DNA from 3 places in the Comamonas sp. FG99 genome. Region 2 is predicted to be linked to each of the others. Evidence: predicted binding sites of a transcription regulator. Region 2 holds the regulator's gene; each other region holds the start of a gene.
What was found. Region 2 encodes sigma-54, which starts transcription at its own class of promoters, with help from an activator protein. Its sites were predicted from a motif close to TGGCANGNAANCTGCTTT; they were not measured.

Region 1 (3,272 bases), on a different contig from region 2:
GCATGCGCGCAGCCCGTCATCGCGGCCAATAACAGCAATTTCTTGTACATAACGGCATATGCCCTCGCTACTTCAGGCCGCAAGTATCCATCAAGCCTGGTGGCCCAACTGCAAATAAGCACAGTGTATGGGTAAAGAGGCGCGGGGCCGAAGACAGTTCCGCGCGGCGGATGCCACAACGAAAAAAGCGGCACAAGGCCGCTTCTTCGAGGATCTGCGCCGCGTTTACAGCGAGAAGTACATGTCGTACTCGGCCGGGTGCACCGACATGCGCATGCGCGTGACTTCGCTCATCTTCAGCTCGATGTAGGCGTCGAGCATGCTGTCGCTGAACACGCCGCCCTTGGTCAGGAAGGCACGGTCCTTGTCCAGCTCTTCCAGCGCCTGGTCGAGGCTGTGGCACACGGTGGGCACCAGCTTGTCTTCCTCGGGCGGCAGGTGGTACAGATCCTTGGTGGCGGCTTCGCCGGGATGGATCTTGTTTTCCACGCCATCCAGGCCAGCCATCAGCAGTGCGGCAAAGCCCAGGTAGGGGTTCATCAGCGGATCGGGGAAGCGCGCCTCCACGCGGCGCGCCTTGGGGTTGGCCACGTAGGGAATGCGGATCGAGGCCGAGCGGTTCTTGGCCGAGTAGGCCAGCTTGACCGGGGCTTCGAAGTGCGGAACCAGGCGCTTGTAGCTGTTGGTGCCGGGGTTGGTGATGGCGTTGAGCGCACGGGCGTGCTTGATGATGCCGCCAATGTAGTACAGCGCGTAGTCCGACAGGCCGGCATAGCCGTCGCCGGCGAACAAGTTCTTGCCGTCCTTCCAGACGGACTGGTGCACGTGCATGCCCGAGCCGTTATCGCCATGGTAGGGCTTGGGCATGAAGGTGGCGGTCTTACCGTAGGCATTGGCCACGTTGTGGATCACGTACTTCTGCAGCATAGTCCAGTCGGCGCGCTCCACCAGCGTGGAGAAGCGGGTGCCGATCTCGTTCTGGCCGGCGCCGGCCACTTCGTGGTGGAACACTTCGACCGGGATGCCCACGGATTCGAGCACCAGGGCCATTTCGGCGCGCATGTCGTGCGTGCTGTCGACCGGCGGCACCGGGAAGTAGCCGCCCTTGACGGTGGGACGGTGGCCGCGGTTGCCGCCTTCGAGCTTGGTGCCGGTGTTCCAGGGGGCTTCGTACTCTTCGACTTCGTAGAAGGTGTTGTTCGGATCGGTGCTCCAGCGCACGCCGTCGAACAGGAAGAACTCGGGCTCGGGGCCGAAGAAGGCGGTGTCACCCAGGCCGGAGGCCTTCAGGTAGGCCTCGGCGCGCTTGGCGATGGAACGCGGATCGCGGTCATAGGCCTTGCCGTCGCCCGGCTCGATCACGTCGCAGGTCAGCACCAGCGTGGGCTCTTCGAAGAAGGGGTCGATCACCGCGGTGCTGGGATCGGGCATGAGCTGCATGTCGGAGGCTTCGATGCCTTTCCAGCCGGCGATGGACGAACCGTCGAATGCATGGCCAGACGTGAACTTGTCTTCGTCAAAGTGCGACACAGGCACGCTCACGTGCTGCTGCTTGCCGCGGGTATCGGTGAAGCGGAAGTCCACGAACTTGACTTCGTTCTCTTGCACCATGCTCATCACATCTGCAACGGTCTTGGCCATCGAATTCTCCAAAAAAGAATATGCTCGGTTGAAAATTGGTATGCGGTATCTTAAGCAGTTTGCGTGCCAGCTCGATGACTCGGCATCAAGGCGGTTGCCACCCATCATATGCACCAACATGGTGCGGATTGATGGTTTTTTTGATCATTTGAGTTCTCGCACCATTTCGGCGCCGATTCTTGCACCACTTTGGTTCAATTGTGCTCGCAGCACCGGCCAGGCCTGTGCGACCGCCTGCGGCTCTCCCTTGACGCCCAGCTCGATATGCGGCTCTTCGCCCGCATGGCCGACGGAAGGTAGGCTGAACACCTTGACCGCCGGAAACTGCGCCTCCAGCGCCACCATGCAGGGCGCCAGCGCCGACTCCATCGCGCCATAGAGCTTGACCGAGCGCTCGGTCAGCGCCTGGCGGTGGAAGGCATCGGCATAGCGCGCATCGAGCACCGCGGCCATCATCGGCCAGGCCATGACCGGAAAGCCCGGCAGGAAATGGATCCAGCCGCCCACGCCGCCCACCGTTGCGCCGGCGCAGCTGAAGCCCGGGATCTTGTTGTAGGGGTTCTCGATGATCTGCGCCCGCTCGGGAAACACGCCCATCTGCAGGCGCTGGCGGTTGTCGGCGCGCTCGGGCTCGAACGCCTCGCCCTTCTCGCGCGCCATGTCCTGTATGCGTTCGCGGATGCGCTCGGCCGCACGCGGGTGCAAGGCCAGCGGCTGGCCCAGCGCCAGCGCCGCCGCCTGGCGGGTGTGGTCGTCGGGCGTGGCGCCTATGCCGCCAAAGCTGAACACCTGCTCGCCGCTGGCGAACAGGCGCGCTAGCCGCGCGGCAATGCCTTGGAGGTCGTCGCCGGCATACTCGGCGCCCGTCAGCTGCAGACCGCGCTCGGCCAGGATTTCTATGGCCTTGGCCAAGTGCCCGTCCTGGCGTTTGCCAGACAGGATTTCATCGCCGATGATGAGAACGGAAAAACGGTAGCTCATGGGGATGGAGGCAGTCGGGATGCAGGTGCTACAGGCGCTACAGGCGCGGCGGGAAGCTCTCGCGCCGGTGGTTCGGCATCGGCGCGCATCTGCTGCAGCGCGCCCAGGCAGAAGTGGATGAACCAGAGCGCAGAAAATGCAAACGTCAGCGCGTAAATCCAGATCGCCAGCGGCACCAGCACCACGAAACCGACGGTGAACACGATGCCCGAGGCCCAGACGATGCTGGGCGCGATGCCGATGTAGCCGGTGATCACGCCCATCAGCAGCAGCGGCCAGCGGTAGCGCCGCAAGATGGCATCGCGCTCGGCCTTGCTCGCATGCTCGGCCAGCGCGTCCATGCTCATCACGCGGTAGGTCAGCCAGCCCCAGATCACGGGCGGCACGATCAGCACCAGCGGCGGTATCAGCCACAGCGGAATCGTGACCACAAAGGCCATGCCGGCCAGCAGCGTGGCATAGAGCGCCCACAGCACGCTGGCCACCAGCCCGGTGCCGCGCTTTTTTTCCAGCTGCGCAAAGCGCCGCTCGGTCACCATGCGCACCAGCGCCGGCGACATCAGGAAGGCGATCACCAGCACCGCCAGGATGGCCGCGGCCGGCGTCATCAGCACCAGCACCGCGAACGGCGCCACCGCCGCGGCAAAGCC
Region 2 (3,272 bases):
CGCCGGCAGCGACCTGAGCTGCCTGGAGGCGCGGCACCTGCAGAAGTCCTACGGCAGCCGCAAGGTGGTCAAGGACGTGTCGCTGTCCGTGCGCAAGGGCGAGGTCGTGGGCCTGCTGGGGCCCAACGGCGCCGGCAAGACCACCTCGTTCTACATGATCGTCGGCCTGGTGCGCAGCGACGCGGGCGACATCCTGATCGACGGCCACTCGGTGGCCAACATGCCCATCCACCAGCGTTCGCAGCTGGGGCTGTCGTACCTGCCGCAGGAGGCATCGATCTTCCGCAAGCTCAGCGTCGAGGACAATGTGCGCGGCGTGCTGGAGCTGCAGCGCGACGAAGGCGGCCGGGCCTTGCCGCGCAGCGAGATCGAGCGCCGCCTGACCTCGCTGCTGCAGGAGCTGCGCGTGGAGCACCTGCGCGAATCGCCGGCGGTGGCGCTGTCCGGCGGCGAGCGCCGGCGCGTGGAGATCGCCCGGGCGCTGGCCACGCAGCCGCGCTTCATCCTGCTGGACGAGCCGTTCGCCGGCATCGATCCGATCGCGGTGATCGAGATCCAGCGCATCGTCGGCTTTCTGAAGGACCGCGGCATCGGCGTGCTCATCACCGACCACAACGTGCGCGAGACCCTGGGCATCTGCGACCACGCCTGCATCATCAGCGATGGGCGGGTGCTGGCGCAGGGCACGCCGCAGGAGATCGTCGAGAACGCCGATGTGCGCCGGGTGTACCTGGGCGAGCACTTCCGCATGTGATCCGAGCGGGCCTGTAGAGTCGTGTCCATGATGCCCGGCCTGTCGCTCAAGGTTTCGCAGAACCTGACGCTGACCCCGCAATTGCAGCAGTCCATCCGGCTGCTGCAGCTGTCCACCCAGGAGCTGCAGCAGGAAGTGGAGCAGATGCTCGACGAGAATCCGTTCCTGGAGCGGGCCGAGGATGAGGCCGAGACAGCGGCGGAAGCCGCGCCGCGCGAGCCGGCCGCCGACGAGGTTGCTTCTGATTTTGTAGCTGATAGCGTGCGTGAGACAAGCGCCACCGCCGAGTTCGATGCCGAACCCGTGGCCGAGGTCAGCGCCGAAGCCCTGCCCTGGGAGGGCGACGACGGCCGCGACACCGCCACCGACGACTGGGGCGGCGACATGCCGGCGCGCGGCGCCGGCAGCGACGACGAGGACTACTCCGCCCTCGACCACACCCATGCCCACGAGTCGCTGCAGGACGCGCTGCACCGCCAGGCGCTGGCGCTGCGGCTGTCGCCCGAGGACCGGGCCGCGCTGTATTTCCTGATCGAATCGCTTTCGGACGACGGCTATCTCGAAGAGCCGCTGGTCGAGCTGGCCGGAAACCTGGCCGACGCGGAGGATGCCGAGGCGCTGGACACCGTGATGCACCACCTGACGGTGGCGCTGCGCCTGTTGCAGAGCATGGAGCCGGTGGGCGTGGGCGCGCGCAACCTGCAGGAATGCCTGGTGCTGCAGATCAAGGCGCTGCAGCGCGGCCGGCACAAGAGTGCCGAGGCGCTGGAGACGGCCCTGCTGGTCTGCCATGAGTCGCTCGATCTGCTGGCGCGCCGCGATGTGCGCAAGCTGGTGCAGCTCACCGGCTGCAAGGAGGCGGTGGTGCGCGAGGCCATGGCGCTGATCGCCGGGCTGGAGCCGCGCCCGGGGCGCCCCTACGCCAACGTGGAGCGCAACGTGATCGTGCCCGACGTGATCGTGCGCCCGGGCGCCGCCGCGCGCGCCGGCCAGGCGCCGCAGTGGCGGGTGCAGCTCAACCCCGAGGTGATGCCCAAGCTGCGCGTGCACGATCTCTATGCCAGCGCCATGCGCGGCCACAAGGGCGAGCAGGGCCATGCCGGCATGCAGCAGCGCCTGCAGGAGGCGCGCTGGTTCATCAAGAACATCCAGCAGCGCTTCGACACCATCCTGCGCGTGTCGCAAGCCATCGTGGAGCGGCAGAAGAACTTCTTCGTGCACGGCGAGCTGGCCATGCGCCCCATGGTGCTGCGCGAGATCGCCGACGAGCTGGGCCTGCACGAATCCACCATCAGCCGCGTGACCACGGCCAAGTACATGGCCACGCCGCAGGGCACCTTCGAGCTCAAGTACTTCTTCGGCTCGGGCCTGGGCACCGAGGCTGGCGGCAGCGCGTCCAGCACCGCGGTCAAGGCGCTGATCAAGCAGCTGCTCGATGCCGAGAATCCGAACAAGCCGCTGTCGGACAGCAAGATCGCCGAGCTGCTGCAGCAGCAGGGCATCGAATGCGCGCGCCGCACCGTGGCCAAGTACCGCGAGGCGCTGCGGATACCGCCGGCCAACCTGCGCAAGACGCTGTAGTCACAGCACCATCTGCTGCCCGGCCTGCAGCATGGCGTCGCGGAACTCCTGCGTCAGCGCCGACAGATGGCCTTGCTCGCGCCACAGCAGCGCCAAGTCGTGCTGCCAGCGCATGCCTTCGCCCGCCAGGCCCACCAGCCCGGCGCCTTCTGGCTGGCCCAGCGTGTGCGATGGCAGCATGCCGATCAGGTCGGTGTGGCGCAGCAGCTCGGTGAAGGCGAGCTGCGAGCCATTGCTCTCCACCGCGATGCGCGGCAGCGGCAGCCCCAGCCGCACGAAGCGCTGGTTCAGCCATTGCCGCAGGTAGATCGAGCTGGCGGGCACGATCCAGCGCTCGCGCGCCAGGTCGGCAAAGCCGCGCAGCTCCTGCAGGCGCGGATGGCTGGCGCTGACCGCGATCTGCACCTGCAGCGCGCCAATGGGCGCGACCGCGATCCCGGCGGGGATCTCGTCCGGGATCGAGGCGCACACCAGATCGACCTCGCCGGTCTGCAGCTGCGCCAGCAGGTGGGGGCTCAGGCTGGTGGAGACCGAAAAGGTGGCCAGCGGGCGCGATGCCAGGAAGCGGCGCATCACCGGCGACACCAGGCTGGGCAGCAGGTGCGGCAGTGTGGCCAGGCGTACCTTGCCGGCGCGCGCGGCGTGCATGTCGCCCATCTCGGCATGCATCGCGTCGAGCGTGATCGAGATGTTCTGCGCGTACTTGGCGAAAGTGCGGCCCAGCTCGGTGAGCGCGATGCCCTGGCGCGAGCGCTCGAACAGCCTGAGCCCGGTCTCGGCCTCGAGCCGGGCCAGGGTCTTGGTCAGCGTCGACTGCGACACGCCCAGCTCGGCGGCGGCCTGGTTCAGGCTGGGAAAGCGGGTGACCGCCTGGAAGGTCTGCAGGTCTTCGATGCGCATGGTGGTATCCCGGATATTCTCACAAGGCATTGCAATG
Region 3 (3,272 bases), on a different contig from region 2:
GCTGCCGGCCGCGGCCCAGCCCGAAGACGCCGCGCCGGCGGCGCCCCGCGCTGCGCCCGAAGCTGCGCCGCGCAAGCCGCATTTTTCGTCGCTGCAGTACCTGGATACCGGAGACCCGCAGGTCTGCGCCGTCATCCACAAGCTGCGCCGCGTCGCGGACCGCGACATCCCGGTGATGATCCTGGGCGAGACGGGTACCGGCAAGGACTTGCTGGCCCAGGCCATCCACAACGACTCGGCGCGGGCGCGCCAGCCCTTCGTGCCGGTCAACTGCGCCTCCATCCCCGAATCGCTGATCGAGGCCGAGCTGTTCGGCTACGAGGAAGGCGCCTTCACCGGCGCGCGCAAGAAGGGCGCCGTCGGCAAGATCGCCCAGGCCCACGGCGGCACGCTGTTCCTCGACGAGATCGGCGACATGCCCAGGCACCTGCAGGCGCGGCTGCTGCGCGTGCTCCAGGAGCGCAAGGTCAGCCCGCTGGGATCGAGCAAGGAGATCGAGGTGGACGTCACCGTGATCAGCGCCACCCACAAGAACCTCAAGGAGATGATCGCGCGCGGCGAGTTCCGCGAAGACCTGTACTACCGCCTCAACGGCCTGGTGGTGCGCCTGCCCGCGCTGCGCGAGCGCACGGATTTCGAGCTGGTGGTCAGGAAAGTGCTGCATTCGCTGTGCGACGGCGGCCAGCCGGTCGGCATCGCGCCCGCGGTGATGCAGCTGCTGGCGCAATACCGCTGGCCCGGCAACCTGCGCCAGCTGCACAACCTGCTGCGCACCGCGGTGGTCATGGTCGAGGACGGCGGCGTGATCGACACCCCGGACCTGCCCGACGACTTCCTGGAGGAGCTGCAGGCCGCCAGCAGCCAGGCTGCAGCGCCCGCCATGCCGGCCTCGGCGCCAGCCGCCGATGCGCCGCCCGACAGCCAGCGCCTGCAGGACATGACCATCCAGGCCATGGCACAGATGTTGCGTCTGCACAAGGGCAATGTGTCGGCCGCGGCCAAGGCGCTGGGCGTTTCGCGCAACACCATCTACCGCAAGAAGAACCTGCTGCCGCCCGACCTGCTCGACTGACGGCACCTGCGCACCCCGAGGCCTGCGCCCAGGGCCCCGGTCGGCCCCATCCCACGGCTGCAGGAGACCCACGATCATGGCGCAACCCCACTACGACCGCTGCTCGGTGCTGCTGCACTGGCTGATGGCAGCACTGCTGCTCGCCCAGCTGGGGCTGGGCCTGTGGATGACCGGGCTGCCCAAGGACACCGGCGGCCTGCGGGCCTACTGGTTCAACATCCACAAGTCGCTGGGCATGCTGCTGGGGCTGCTGCTCGCGCTGCGCCTGGCCTGGGCGGCGGCGCGCCCGCATCCGCAGCCCCTGCCGCTGGGCCGGGCGATGCAAAGGCTGGCCACCGCCAGCCACCGCCTGCTGTACCTGTTCATGCTGCTGTCGCCGCTGTCGGGTTTTCTGGGCTCGGTGTTCTCCGGCTATCCGATCCGCTTCTTCGGCCTGCGCCTGCCCAAGCTGGCCGAGCGCTGGGATGCGGCCAAGGAACTGCTGAGCTGCCTGCACCTGGGCTCGACCTATGCCCTCATGCTGCTCATCGGCCTGCACCTGCTAGCCTTCGTCCACCACCAGTTCATCCTCAAGGACGGCTTGCTGCAGCGCATGCTGCTCCGTAAATGAGCAATTGCCGCGTCACACTCCGCTCCACATTTGAACGGCCGGGCCACTGAGTGCGGCGCCAGGCCGCCCCCATGCCAGCACCGCCCGCGGTGGCATGCGTCTTGCGTAGAGGACAGCGCGATTCATCCACCACAACACGAGGAGCAAACCACCATGACCACTGCGGTCCCCCACCCCCTGCGGCTCAGCACGCTGTGCCTGGCTCTTGCGGCCACCCTGTCCCTGCCGGCCCACGCGGTCAAGCCGGTCACCTGGGACGATATCGCCAACGATGCCAAGACCCCCGGCGACGTGCTCACCTACGGCCTGGGGCTGACGGCGCAGCGCTACAGCCCGCTCAAGACGCTGAACACCAGGAACGTGGCCAACCTGCTGCCGGCCTGGAGCTATTCCTTCGGCGGCGAAAAGCAGCGCGGCCAGGAGGCCCAGGCCCTGGTGCACGACGGCGTGATCTACGTGACCGCCTCGTACTCGCGCTTCGTGGCGCTGGATGCGCGCACCGGCAAGCGCCTGTGGACCTACGAGCACCGCCTGCCCGAGGACATCCGCCCCTGCTGCGACGTGGTCAACCGCGGCCCGGCGATCTATGGCGACAAGGTCTACTTCGGCACGCTGGACGCGCGCATCGTGGCGCTGGACCGCGCCACCGGCAAGGTGGTCTGGAACGAGAAGTTCGGCGACCACAAGGTGGGCTACACCATGACCGGCGCACCCTTCATCGTGAAGGACCAGAAAAGCGGCAAGGTGCTGCTGGTGCACGGCTCCTCGGGCGATGAATTCGGCGTCGTCGGCTACCTGTATGCGCGCGATCCCGACACCGGCAAGGAGATCTGGGCCCGCCCCATGGTCGAAGGCCATGTGGGGCGCCTGAACGGCCAGCCCAGCACGCCCACCGGCGACCCCAAGGCCCCGAGCTGGCCCGACGACCCGAACTCCCCCACCGGCAAGGCCGAGGCCTGGAGCCAGGGCGGCGGCGCGCCGTGGCAGACCCCGTCGTTCGACGTGGAGAGCAACACCATCGTGGTCGGCACCGGCAACCCCGCGCCCTGGAACACCTGGAAGCGCACCGCCAAGGGCGACGACCCCAGGAACTGGCCCAGCCTCTACACCTCGGGCCAGGCCTATGTGGACCCGGGCACGGGCGATCTCAAGGGCTTTTTCTCGCACACGCCCAACGACGCCTGGGACTTCTCGGGCAACAATTCGGTGCTGCTGTTCGACTACAAGGACCCGAAGACGGGCAAGACGGTCAAGGCCTCGGCCCATGCCGACCGCAACGGCTTCTTCTTCGTGACCGACCGCGCCAAACTCGCCCAGGCCGGCGGCGGCCATCCCTGGAAGCAGAACGCCATCATCAACGCCTGGCCCTTCGTCGACGGCATCACCTGGGCCTCGGGGTTCGATCTCAAGACCGGCCTGCCGATCGAGAACAACAACCGCCCGCCCGAGCCCAAGGAAGGCGAGGAAAAGGGCGAGAGCATCTTCGTCTCGCCGCCGTTCCTGGGCGGCACGAACTGGATGCCGATGAGCTACAGCCCCGACACCGGCCTGTTCTACATCCCCGCCAACCACTGGGCCATGGACTACTGG

Region 1: glnA (type I glutamate--ammonia ligase) is a predicted target of sigma-54. The motif match lies at 1,693-1,710, and genes of this name have one in related genera.
Region 3: ACODRX_RS17560 (methanol/ethanol family PQQ-dependent dehydrogenase) is a predicted target of sigma-54. The motif match lies at 1,773-1,790, and genes of this name have one in related genera.

Annotation. Positions count from the first base shown of each region.
Region 1 is NZ_JBMDII010000025.1:34,064-37,335, reverse strand. Features, by position in the region: gene ACODRX_RS16980 (hypothetical protein) at 1-50, opposite strand, end outside; gene glnA (type I glutamate--ammonia ligase) at 226-1,641, opposite strand; gene ACODRX_RS16970 (competence/damage-inducible protein A) at 1,786-2,622, opposite strand; gene ACODRX_RS16965 (EI24 domain-containing protein) at 2,619-3,272, opposite strand, start outside.
Region 2 is NZ_JBMDII010000024.1:14,429-17,700, reverse strand. Features, by position in the region: gene lptB (LPS export ABC transporter ATP-binding protein) at 1-754, shown strand, start outside; gene ACODRX_RS16485 (RNA polymerase factor sigma-54) at 782-2,335, shown strand; gene ACODRX_RS16480 (LysR family transcriptional regulator) at 2,336-3,235, opposite strand.
Region 3 is NZ_JBMDII010000026.1:79,832-83,103, forward strand. Features, by position in the region: gene ACODRX_RS17550 (sigma-54-dependent Fis family transcriptional regulator) at 1-1,072, shown strand, start outside; gene ACODRX_RS17555 (cytochrome b) at 1,149-1,682, shown strand; gene ACODRX_RS17560 (methanol/ethanol family PQQ-dependent dehydrogenase) at 1,836-3,272, shown strand, end outside.